DNA from 2 places in the Ramlibacter sp. GS1-15 genome. Region 2 is predicted to be linked to the other one. Evidence: predicted binding sites of a transcription regulator. Region 2 holds the regulator's gene; the other holds the start of a gene.

Region 1 (4,405 bases), 2.5 Mb from region 2:
CCCAGTTTCTTCACTTGCGTGAGCACCGCCGTCTTCAGGCCGGCGAAGGAAAAATCGAGATCGCCGCTGTGCATCAGCGGCCTCGGCAGCTTGAACGCCTTGGGGTCGCCCTGCTGCGCCAGCTTCGACAGCGCCGGCCCGCCCGGATAGCCCAGTCCCAGCAGTTTGGCCGTCTTGTCGAAGGCCTCGCCCGCGGCATCGTCGATGGTTTCTCCCAGCAGCTCGTAGCGCCCCACGCCGTCCACGCGCATCAACTGCGTATGGCCGCCGGACACCAGCAGCGCGACGAAAGGAAACTCCGGCGGGTCCGCCGAGAGGAACGGCGACAGCAGGTGCCCTTCGAGGTGATGCACGCCCAGCACCGGCTTGCCGAGCGCCGCACCCAATGCGCAAGCGACGCCCGCGCCCACCAGCAGCGCGCCCGCGAGGCCGGGACCCCGCGTGTAGGCGACCACGTCCACATCCTCCACCTGCGCATGCGCCTTCTCGAGCACGGCCTCAGCCAGCGGCAGCACCCGCCGGATGTGATCGCGGCTCGCGAGTTCCGGCACCACTCCGCCGTAGGCCCGGTGCATCTCGACCTGGCTGTGCAGTGCGTCCGCGAGCAGCTTCGGAACACCCGACGCGGTCGCCTCCACCAGCGCCACGCCGGTCTCGTCGCAGGAGGATTCGATGCCCAGGACTTTCATCTGCGACGAGTTTAAGGCACGGTTGTTGCTGCAAGCCCTGGGTGACATCCGCGTTGAGTTTCCTGTTGGCCGCCCGGCAGTGCGAGATCGGCGAGCTCGAGCGGCTGGCCTCCACGAGCGAGCTCGTGAGCACGATCGGCCGGTTCGTCCACGGCATCCAGCGCGAGCGCGGCACCTCCAACATCTATCTCGCCTCGCATGGAGAACGCTTCGCCGCGATGCGCATGGAGCAGGTCCCCCAATGCGACGCGCTGCAGGCCGAAGTGCTGGCGAGCTTCGAAGCGCTCGCCGCCGACCCGGCGACGGTGCGCCACGGCGCGCGCCTGTTCAACCGCATCGCGGTGACGCTCGACGCGCTGGAGGGCCTGCCGGCGCTGCGCGCGCGCATCGAGGCGCGCGCGATCGCCGCGCCGGAAGCTTCCGCGCCCTTCAGCCGCCTGATCGCCAGCCTGCTGGCCGTCGTGTTCGAAGCCGCCGACAGCGCCGGCGACCCGGAGATCTCGCGCGCGCTGGTGGCGATGTTCCACTTCATGCAGGGCAAGGAGTATTCCGGGCAGGAGCGCGCGCATGGCGCGGCCGTGTTCGCGCGCGGCCGCATCGACGCGGCCGGGCAGCAGCAGTGGCGCCACCTGATCGAGCAGCAGCACCATTGCTTCGACGTGTTCAACGAGTTCGCGGACCCGCAGCTCGCGGCCGCCGAACACCGCAGCCAGGACCATGGCGTGGTCGTGCGGGTCGAGCGCCTGCGCCGCATCGGCCACTCGCTGGGCGTCGTGGCGGTGGACGAATCGCTGGTCGACGCCTGGTACGAGTGCTGCACCGCGCGGCTGGACGCGATGCGGCGCGTGGAAGACCTGCTCGCCGGGCACCTCAAGGCGCTGTGCGAACGCAAGATCGACCAGGCGCGCGAGGCGCTGCGCGACCAGGAAGCGACGCTGCAGCGCCTGCACCGCGAATCGAGCAGCAGCGCCGACGCGCCGTCGCTGATCGGGCCGCAGCTGGAACGCTCGGTGCTGGACCTGGTCAACGACCAGGCGCGGCGGCTGCAGGCGATGGGCGACGAACTCGAAACGGTGCGCTCGGCCCTCAACGAACGCAAGCTCATCGAGCGCGCCAAGGGTGTGCTGATGGCCCACCGGCACCTCAGCGAAGAAGAGGCCTACCGCAGCCTGCGCCAGATGGCGATGAACCAGAAGCGGCGCATCGCGGACGTCGCCGAAGCGGTGCTCGCGATGGCCGATGTGCTGCCCGGGCGCTAGCGGCAGGACGCCACGCACAAAATGCGTGCCCACCGCACGTGCGCGGGGCGAAGCGCAGGGTCGTGAAGCGTCTTCTCCCTGAAACGTGCTGGCACGGTCCCTGCATTGGGGTTCCCATCGACCCGGACGGCAATGGCGCTGCCCGGGCCCCAGGACAACGGCGTCCATCCCGAGCCGCGCCTGCAACGCGCGGCCGCCAGGGTGGGCGCCTTTTGTTTTTGCACTCGAGGAGTTCGACATGGAACGTGAAGACATGCAGGCCGCGAAGCTCTCGCGCAGACAGGTGATCCAGGGTGCGGCCGCGCTCGGCGCCGCCGGCGCGGTCGGCGCGCTGACGCCGGTGCGCGCACGCGCGCAGACCGCGCTGGAGACCAGGGCCGCCAAGCTCGGCTTCATCGCGCTCACCGACGCCGCGCCGCTCTTCGTCGCCGACGAGAAGGGCTTCTTCAAGAAGCACGGCATGACGGAAGTCGAGGTGCTGAAGCAATCGTCCTGGGGTGCGACACGCGACAACCTCGTGCTCGGCTCGAAGGCGGGCGGCATCGACGGCGCGCACATCCTCACGCCGATGCCCTACCTGATCGCGACGGGCGCGGTGACCGCGAACAAGGTGCAGGTGCCGATGAACATCGTCGCCCGCCTGAACCTCGGGGGCCAGGGGATCTCGGTGGCGAAGGAGTACCAGGACATGAAGATCGGCCTGGACAACAAGGCCTTCGGCAAGGCACTGCTCGCCAAACGCCTGAAGACCGGCAAGCCCGTGAACGCGGCGATGACCTTCCCGGGCGGCACGCACGACCTCTGGATGCGCTACTGGATGGCCGCCGGCGGGGTCGATCCCAACCGCGACATCAACACCATCGTGGTGCCACCGCCCCAGATGGTGGCGAACATGAAGGTGGGCAGCATGGACACCTTCTGCGTGTGCGAGCCCTGGAACCTGCAGCTCATCCACCAGAAGCTGGGCTACACGGCGCTCACCACCAGCGAGCTGTGGATGAACCACCCGGAAAAGTCGCTCGCCCTGCGCGGCGACTACGTGCAGGCGAACCCGAATGCGACGAAGGCGCTCGTCAAGGCCGTGATGGAAGCGCAGATGTGGTGCGAGGACCCGAAGAACCGGGCCGAAGTCGCCGAGATCTGCTCGCGCCGCCGCTGGATCAACGCGCCGCTGGAGGACATCGTCGATCGCATCAAGGGCGACTTCGACTACGGCACCGGCCGCGTCGAATCCAACAGCAAGTTCCAGATGCGCTACTGGAAGGACCAGGCTTCCTATCCCTTCCAGTCGCACGACCTGTGGTTCCTCACCGAGAACATCCGCTGGGGCTACCTGCCGCCCAACCTCGACACCAAGGCGCTGATCGTCAAGGTGAACCGCGAGGACATCTGGCGCGCCGCCGCCGCGGAACTCGGCGTGGACAAGAAGGACATCCCCACGTCCACGTCGCGCGGCATCGAGAAATTCTTCGACGGCAAGGTGTTCGACCCCGCGAACCCGAAGAAGTACCTCGACAGCCAGCCGATCAAGTACATCAAGAGCGCCTGAAGGGAGCCCGAGCATGAACCACGCGGAAATCATCGAGGCCCTGCCCCTGCCCGCGCCCGCCGGTCCGGGAGCGCTGGCGCGGGCGATCGCGAAAACCGGGCGCGGCTTCGTGGAACACGTGCTGCCGCCGCTGGTCATCATCGGCGTGCTGCTGGTGGTCTGGCAGGCACTCGGCTCGCGCCCCGGCGCCGCGCTGCCGCCGCCCAGCAAGGTGGTGCAGGACACGTGGGAGCTGATCGCGCACCCGCTTTACGACCATGGCGGCAACGACGTCGGCATCGCCTGGCAGCTGCTGGCGAGCCTGAAGCGCGTCGCCTACGGCTACTCGCTCGCCGTGCTGGCCGGCGTGAGCCTCGGCGTGCTGGTGGGCCAGTCGACCTGGGCGCTGCGCGGGCTCGACCCGATCTTCCAGGTGCTGCGCACGGTTCCGCCGCTCGCGTGGCTGCCGATCTCGCTTGCCGGTTTCCGTGACGGCCACCCTTCCGCGATCTTCGTCATCTTCATCACGTCGATCTGGCCGATCATCATCAACACCTCGATCGGCGTCCGCAACATCCCCGAGGACTACCGCAACGTCGCGAAAGTGGTCCGCCTGAACGGCCTCGAGTACTTCGGCAAGATCATGCTGCCGGCCGCCGCGCCCTTCATCTTCTCGGGGCTGCGCATCGGCGTGGGCCTGTCGTGGCTCGCGATCATCGCCGCCGAGATGCTGATCGGCGGCGTGGGCATCGGCTTCTTCATCTGGGATGCGTGGAACAGCTCGCGCATCAGCGACATCATCCTCGCGCTCGTCTACGTGGGCCTGGTCGGCTTCACGCTCGACCGCATCGTCGCGTGGATCGGCCGCAAGGTCACGCGCGGCACCGCCGCCAACTGAGGAGAACACGATGGGCTATCTCACCCTCTCG
Region 2 (4,405 bases):
GCTTCATGTCGGGCGTGAGCACCCAGGCGGTCCACCCGGCGTAATGGGCCTTCCAGTGGGCGGCGAGCCGCGCGAAGAAATCGGCACCCTCGCCTGCCTGCGCGCGCTCGCGCCCGCCTTGCGTGCGTCCCGCGACGCCGGCCGTCTCGATGCGCTCGCCGTAGGGCGGGTTGACCAGCATCACGCCCGGTGTATCGGCCGGCGGCATGCGCTGCAAGGCATCGCCGCCGCGCAGCTGCACGGCTTCGGCGACACCCGCGCGCTCGGCGTTGCGTCGCGCGAAGTCGACCATGCGGAACGCGACGTCGCTGCCGAACACCAACGCCGCGGGCGCGCGCTGCTGTGCCCTCGCCTCCTCGCGCAACTGCTGCCACGGCCCGGCCTCGAAAGGCAGGAGCTTCTCGAAGGCGAAGCGCCGCAGGCTGCCGGGCGCGATGCGGCACGCGAGCTGCGCGGCCTCGATCGCGATCGTGCCGCTGCCGCAGCACGGGTCGTACAGCGGCACCTCGGCCTGCCAGCCGCTGGCGGCGATCATGGCGGCGGCGAGCGTTTCCTTCAGTGGCGCCTCGCCCTTGTCCTCGCGCCAGCCACGCTTGAAGAGCGGCTCGCCCGAGGTGTCGATGTACAGCGTCGCCTGGTCGCTGGTGAGGTGCGCGTAGATGCGCACGTCCGGCCGCTGCGTGTCCACGTCCGGCCGGGCGCCGGCCTTGTCGCGGAAGCGGTCCGCGATGGCGTCCTTGACCTTCAGCGCCGCGAAGTTGAGGCTCTTGAGCGGGCTGTGCTGCGCAGTGATCTCGACCTTGAAGCTTTGCCGGTCCGTGAACCAGTCTTCCCAGGCGACCGCGCTCGCCATGGCGTAGAGGTCACCTTCGTTGCGGTACGGCGCGTGCGCCAGCTGCACCAGCACGCGCTGTGCGAGCCGGCTGTGCAGGTTCAGGCGCATCGCGTCGCGCCATGACGCGCGCAGCACGACGCCGCCGCGGCCGGTGAGCAGGTCGTCGCCCGCCAGCTGCGTCAGGCGATGCACCTCGTCGGCGAGAAAACCCTCGACGCCCGCGGCGCACGGCAGGAACAGTTTCAGCGAACTCACAGGGCCTTGCGCAGGTTGGCGGGCGCGATCCGCAGCGCCTCGCGGTATTTGGCCACGGTGCGGCGCGCGCACTCGATACCCTGCTCCTTGAGCATCTCGGAGATCTGGCTGTCCGACAGGGGCCTTTTCGTGTTCTCGCTGGCGACGAACTGCTTGATCAATGCGCGCACCGCGGTGCTCGAGGCATTGCCGCCGGTTTCGGTGCCCAGCGCGGAGCCAAAGAAGTACTTCAGCTCGAACGTGCCGTACGGCGTGGCCATGTACTTGGCCGTCGTCACCCGGCTGATGGTCGATTCGTGCAGGCCGAGCTCGTCGGCGATCTCGCGCAGCACCAGCGGGCGCATCGCCAGCTCGCCGTGCACGAAGAAGTTCTTCTGGCGTTCGACGATCGCGTTCGACACCCGCAGGATCGTGTCGAAGCGCTGCTGGATGTTCTTGATGAACCAGCGCGCCTCCTGCAATCGCTGCTGCAGCGCCTGGTGGCCCTCGCCCTTGTGCGACTTGAGCGCGCCGGCGTAGATGTCGTGCACGCGCAGGCGCGGCATCACGTCGGGATTGAGCTGCACGCGGAACTTCAGGTTGGTGCCCCGCCCGGCGCGCGTGACCAGCACGTCGGGGATGACGACGTTGCGTTCGACGTCCACGAACCTGCGCCCGGGCTTGGGCTCCAGCCGCGTGATCAGCCCGATGGCGGCACGAACCTGCGGGTCGCCTTCGCCCGTGAGCTGCACGAGCCGCTTGATGTCGCGGCGCGCGAGCAGGTCCATCGGCTGCTCGCAGATCCGCAATGCGGCCAGGGTCGCCGGCGGGGCGTCACCCGCGGCCTGCATGGCCTTGAGCTGCAGCGTGAGGCATTCGGCGAGCGAGCGGGCGCCGACGCCCGCCGGCTCGAGGTGGTGCAACAGGCGCAGCGCCACGGTGAAGCGGTGCACGAGTTCCTCGCGCTGCTCCTCGTCATCCGGCGCGAGCGACGCGGCGAGGGACTCCAGCGGCTCGTCGAGGTAGCCGTCGTCGTTGAGCGACTCGATCAGGAAGCGCAGCGCGAAGCGGTCCTCCTCGCACAGGCGCAGCGACAGTGCCTGGCGGTGCAGGTGGGACTGCAGCGAATCCTGCCCGCGCGCGAGCTCGGTCGCGTCCACGTCCTCGTCGGGCTCGGCGTTGTTCTTGCGCGGCGCGGCGTCCACGCCCCACTCGGCGTCGTCGGGCACGACTTCCGTGCTGCCGTCGCCGTCCCAGCTCTCGGCTTCGGACTCGATGGTCGGCGCCTCCGCTTCGCCCGCGTCGTCCGAGCCGGACGAAAAGGAGCTCGTGTCGGTGTCGTCGGATTCGGCCGGCGTGTCCACCGCGCCGGCCCCGAAGTCCTCGCGCGCCTCCTCGGCGTTCAGCTCGAGGAAGGGGTTGTCGTCGAGCATCTGCTCGACTTCCTGCGCGAGCTCCATCGTGGAGAGCTGGAGCAGCCGGATCGACTGCTGCAGCTGCGGCGTCAACGCCAGATGCTGCGAGACGCGAAGCGACAGGCCCTGCTTCATACGGAGGACCCGGTCACATTCGGAAGTGCTCGCCGAGATAGACGCGCCGCACGTCGGCGTTGTTCACGATCTCGGAGGGCGTGCCCTGCGCGAGCACGGCGCCATCGCTGATGATGTAGGCGTGGTCGCAGATGCCCAGCGTCTCGCGCACGTTGTGGTCGGTGATCAACACGCCGATGCCGCGCGACTTGAGGAAGCCGATGATGCGCTGGATCTCGATCACGGCGATCGGGTCGATGCCGGCGAACGGCTCGTCCAGCAGGATGAAGCGCGGCTGGGTCGCCAGCGCCCGCGCGATCTCCACGCGCCGCCGCTCGCCGCCCGACAGGGCCAGCGCCGGCGAATCGCGCAGATGGTCCACGCGCAGGTCCTGCAGCAGCGCCGTGAGGCGCTTGTCGATCTCGGCGTTCGTGAGCGGCTGGCCGCTCTCGTCGCGCTGCAGTTCGAGCACCGCGCGCACGTTCTCCTCGACATTGAGCTTGCGGAAGATCGAGGCTTCCTGCGGCAGGTACGAGAGGCCCAGCCGCGAGCGGCGGTGGATCGGCATGTGCTCGACCGGGCGATCGTCGATCGAGATCTCGCCCGCGTCGGCGCGCACCAGCCCCACGATCATGTAGAAGGATGTGGTCTTGCCCGCGCCGTTGGGCCCGAGAAGGCCCACGACTTCGCCCTTGTCGACTTCGAGCGAGACATCCTTGACCACCTTGCGGCTGCCGTAGCTTTTCTGCAGGTGCCGCGCCGACAGGCGGCTGATGCCGGCCGCGGGTGCGGCGCGACGCCCGGCGATCGCGGTCTCCTCGATCACTTCCTGCCCCCGTTCAGCGTGGTGCTCGGGCGCAGGTTGGCGGCGGGGCCGTTGGGCGCGACGACGGGCGCCGAGGCGCCCGGCTTCGGCGTGAGCACCGCGCGCACGCGACCGCCTGTGGCCGGGCTCGCCGGCCCGCCGTCCACGGTGTACACGTCGGTGCTGTTGTCGTAGACGATCAGGCTGCCGACCACCTCGTCGGCCAGCGCACCGCCGCGGATGCGGCGCATCTCGGCGCGCTTGATGAACTTCACGCGGTCGGCCTTGCCGTCGTATTCGATGGTCTCGCCCTCGCCTTCGATGAACTCGTCGACCCCGTCGCGCTTTTGCCGGTAGAACGCGAGCTTGCCCGGTTCGGCGGTGACGACGCCGTACTGGTAGCCCTCCGGGTCCTGACGCACGTCGATGCGGGCGCCACGGATGAGGATGCTGCCCTTGGTGACGACCACCTTGCCGGTGAACACGCTGGTCTGCTTCAGGTCGTCGTAGCGCAGCGCGTCGGCCTCCACGTTCATGGGCTTGTTGCGGTCCGCCTTTTCGGCGCCGGCCGGTGCGGCCGCAAAGGCGAGGACGAGCGCGAGCCCGAGGGGGGCAAGGGTATGTTTCATATCGGCACGAATCTTGCTGCGCATTGTAGCGAGACCGGGCCATCGCGCCCGCGCCATGCGGCTTTTCTCGCGCCGCACGGAAATATGTCGCCGGTCAGCGCTTGGCTCGGGCTTCGCCGACGAGGTAGTCGACGACCTGGAGCATGCGCGGGTTGTTGCTCGCCAGCGTGCCGTCGGTGTAATAGCGGCCGGCGACGCCCATGGCGGGCACGCCTTCCACCCCGTACAGGTTCTGCAGGTCGGCGGCGCGCCTCGCCTTCGCGGAGATCGCGAACGAGGTGTACAGCTCGGTGAACTTCTGCGGATCGATGCCCTGCTTGGCGACCCAGGCCGTGATCGGCTGCTGGCGGGTGAGGTCCAGGTGCTCCTTGTG

Evidence for each region. Region 2 encodes sigma-54, which starts transcription at its own class of promoters, with help from an activator protein. Its sites were predicted from a motif close to TGGCANGNAANCTGCTTT; they were not measured.
Region 1: AC3EF3_RS06235 (CmpA/NrtA family ABC transporter substrate-binding protein) is a predicted target of sigma-54. The motif match lies at 2,038-2,055, and genes of this name have one in related genera.

Annotation. Positions count from the first base shown of each region.
Region 1 is NZ_JBYNTU010000001.1:1,243,001-1,247,405, reverse strand. Features, by position in the region: gene tsaD (tRNA (adenosine(37)-N6)-threonylcarbamoyltransferase complex transferase subunit TsaD) at 1-689, opposite strand, end outside; gene AC3EF3_RS06240 (nitrate- and nitrite sensing domain-containing protein) at 755-1,948, shown strand; gene AC3EF3_RS06235 (CmpA/NrtA family ABC transporter substrate-binding protein) at 2,187-3,497, shown strand; gene ntrB (nitrate ABC transporter permease) at 3,511-4,374, shown strand; gene AC3EF3_RS06225 (ABC transporter ATP-binding protein) at 4,385-4,405, shown strand, end outside.
Region 2 is NZ_JBYNTU010000001.1:3,714,212-3,718,616, forward strand. Features, by position in the region: gene AC3EF3_RS18670 (THUMP domain-containing class I SAM-dependent RNA methyltransferase) at 1-1,090, opposite strand, end outside; gene AC3EF3_RS18675 (RNA polymerase factor sigma-54) at 1,087-2,619, opposite strand; gene lptB (LPS export ABC transporter ATP-binding protein) at 2,633-3,421, opposite strand; gene lptA (lipopolysaccharide transport periplasmic protein LptA) at 3,421-4,032, opposite strand; gene AC3EF3_RS18690 (thiol:disulfide interchange protein DsbA/DsbL) at 4,127-4,405, opposite strand, start outside.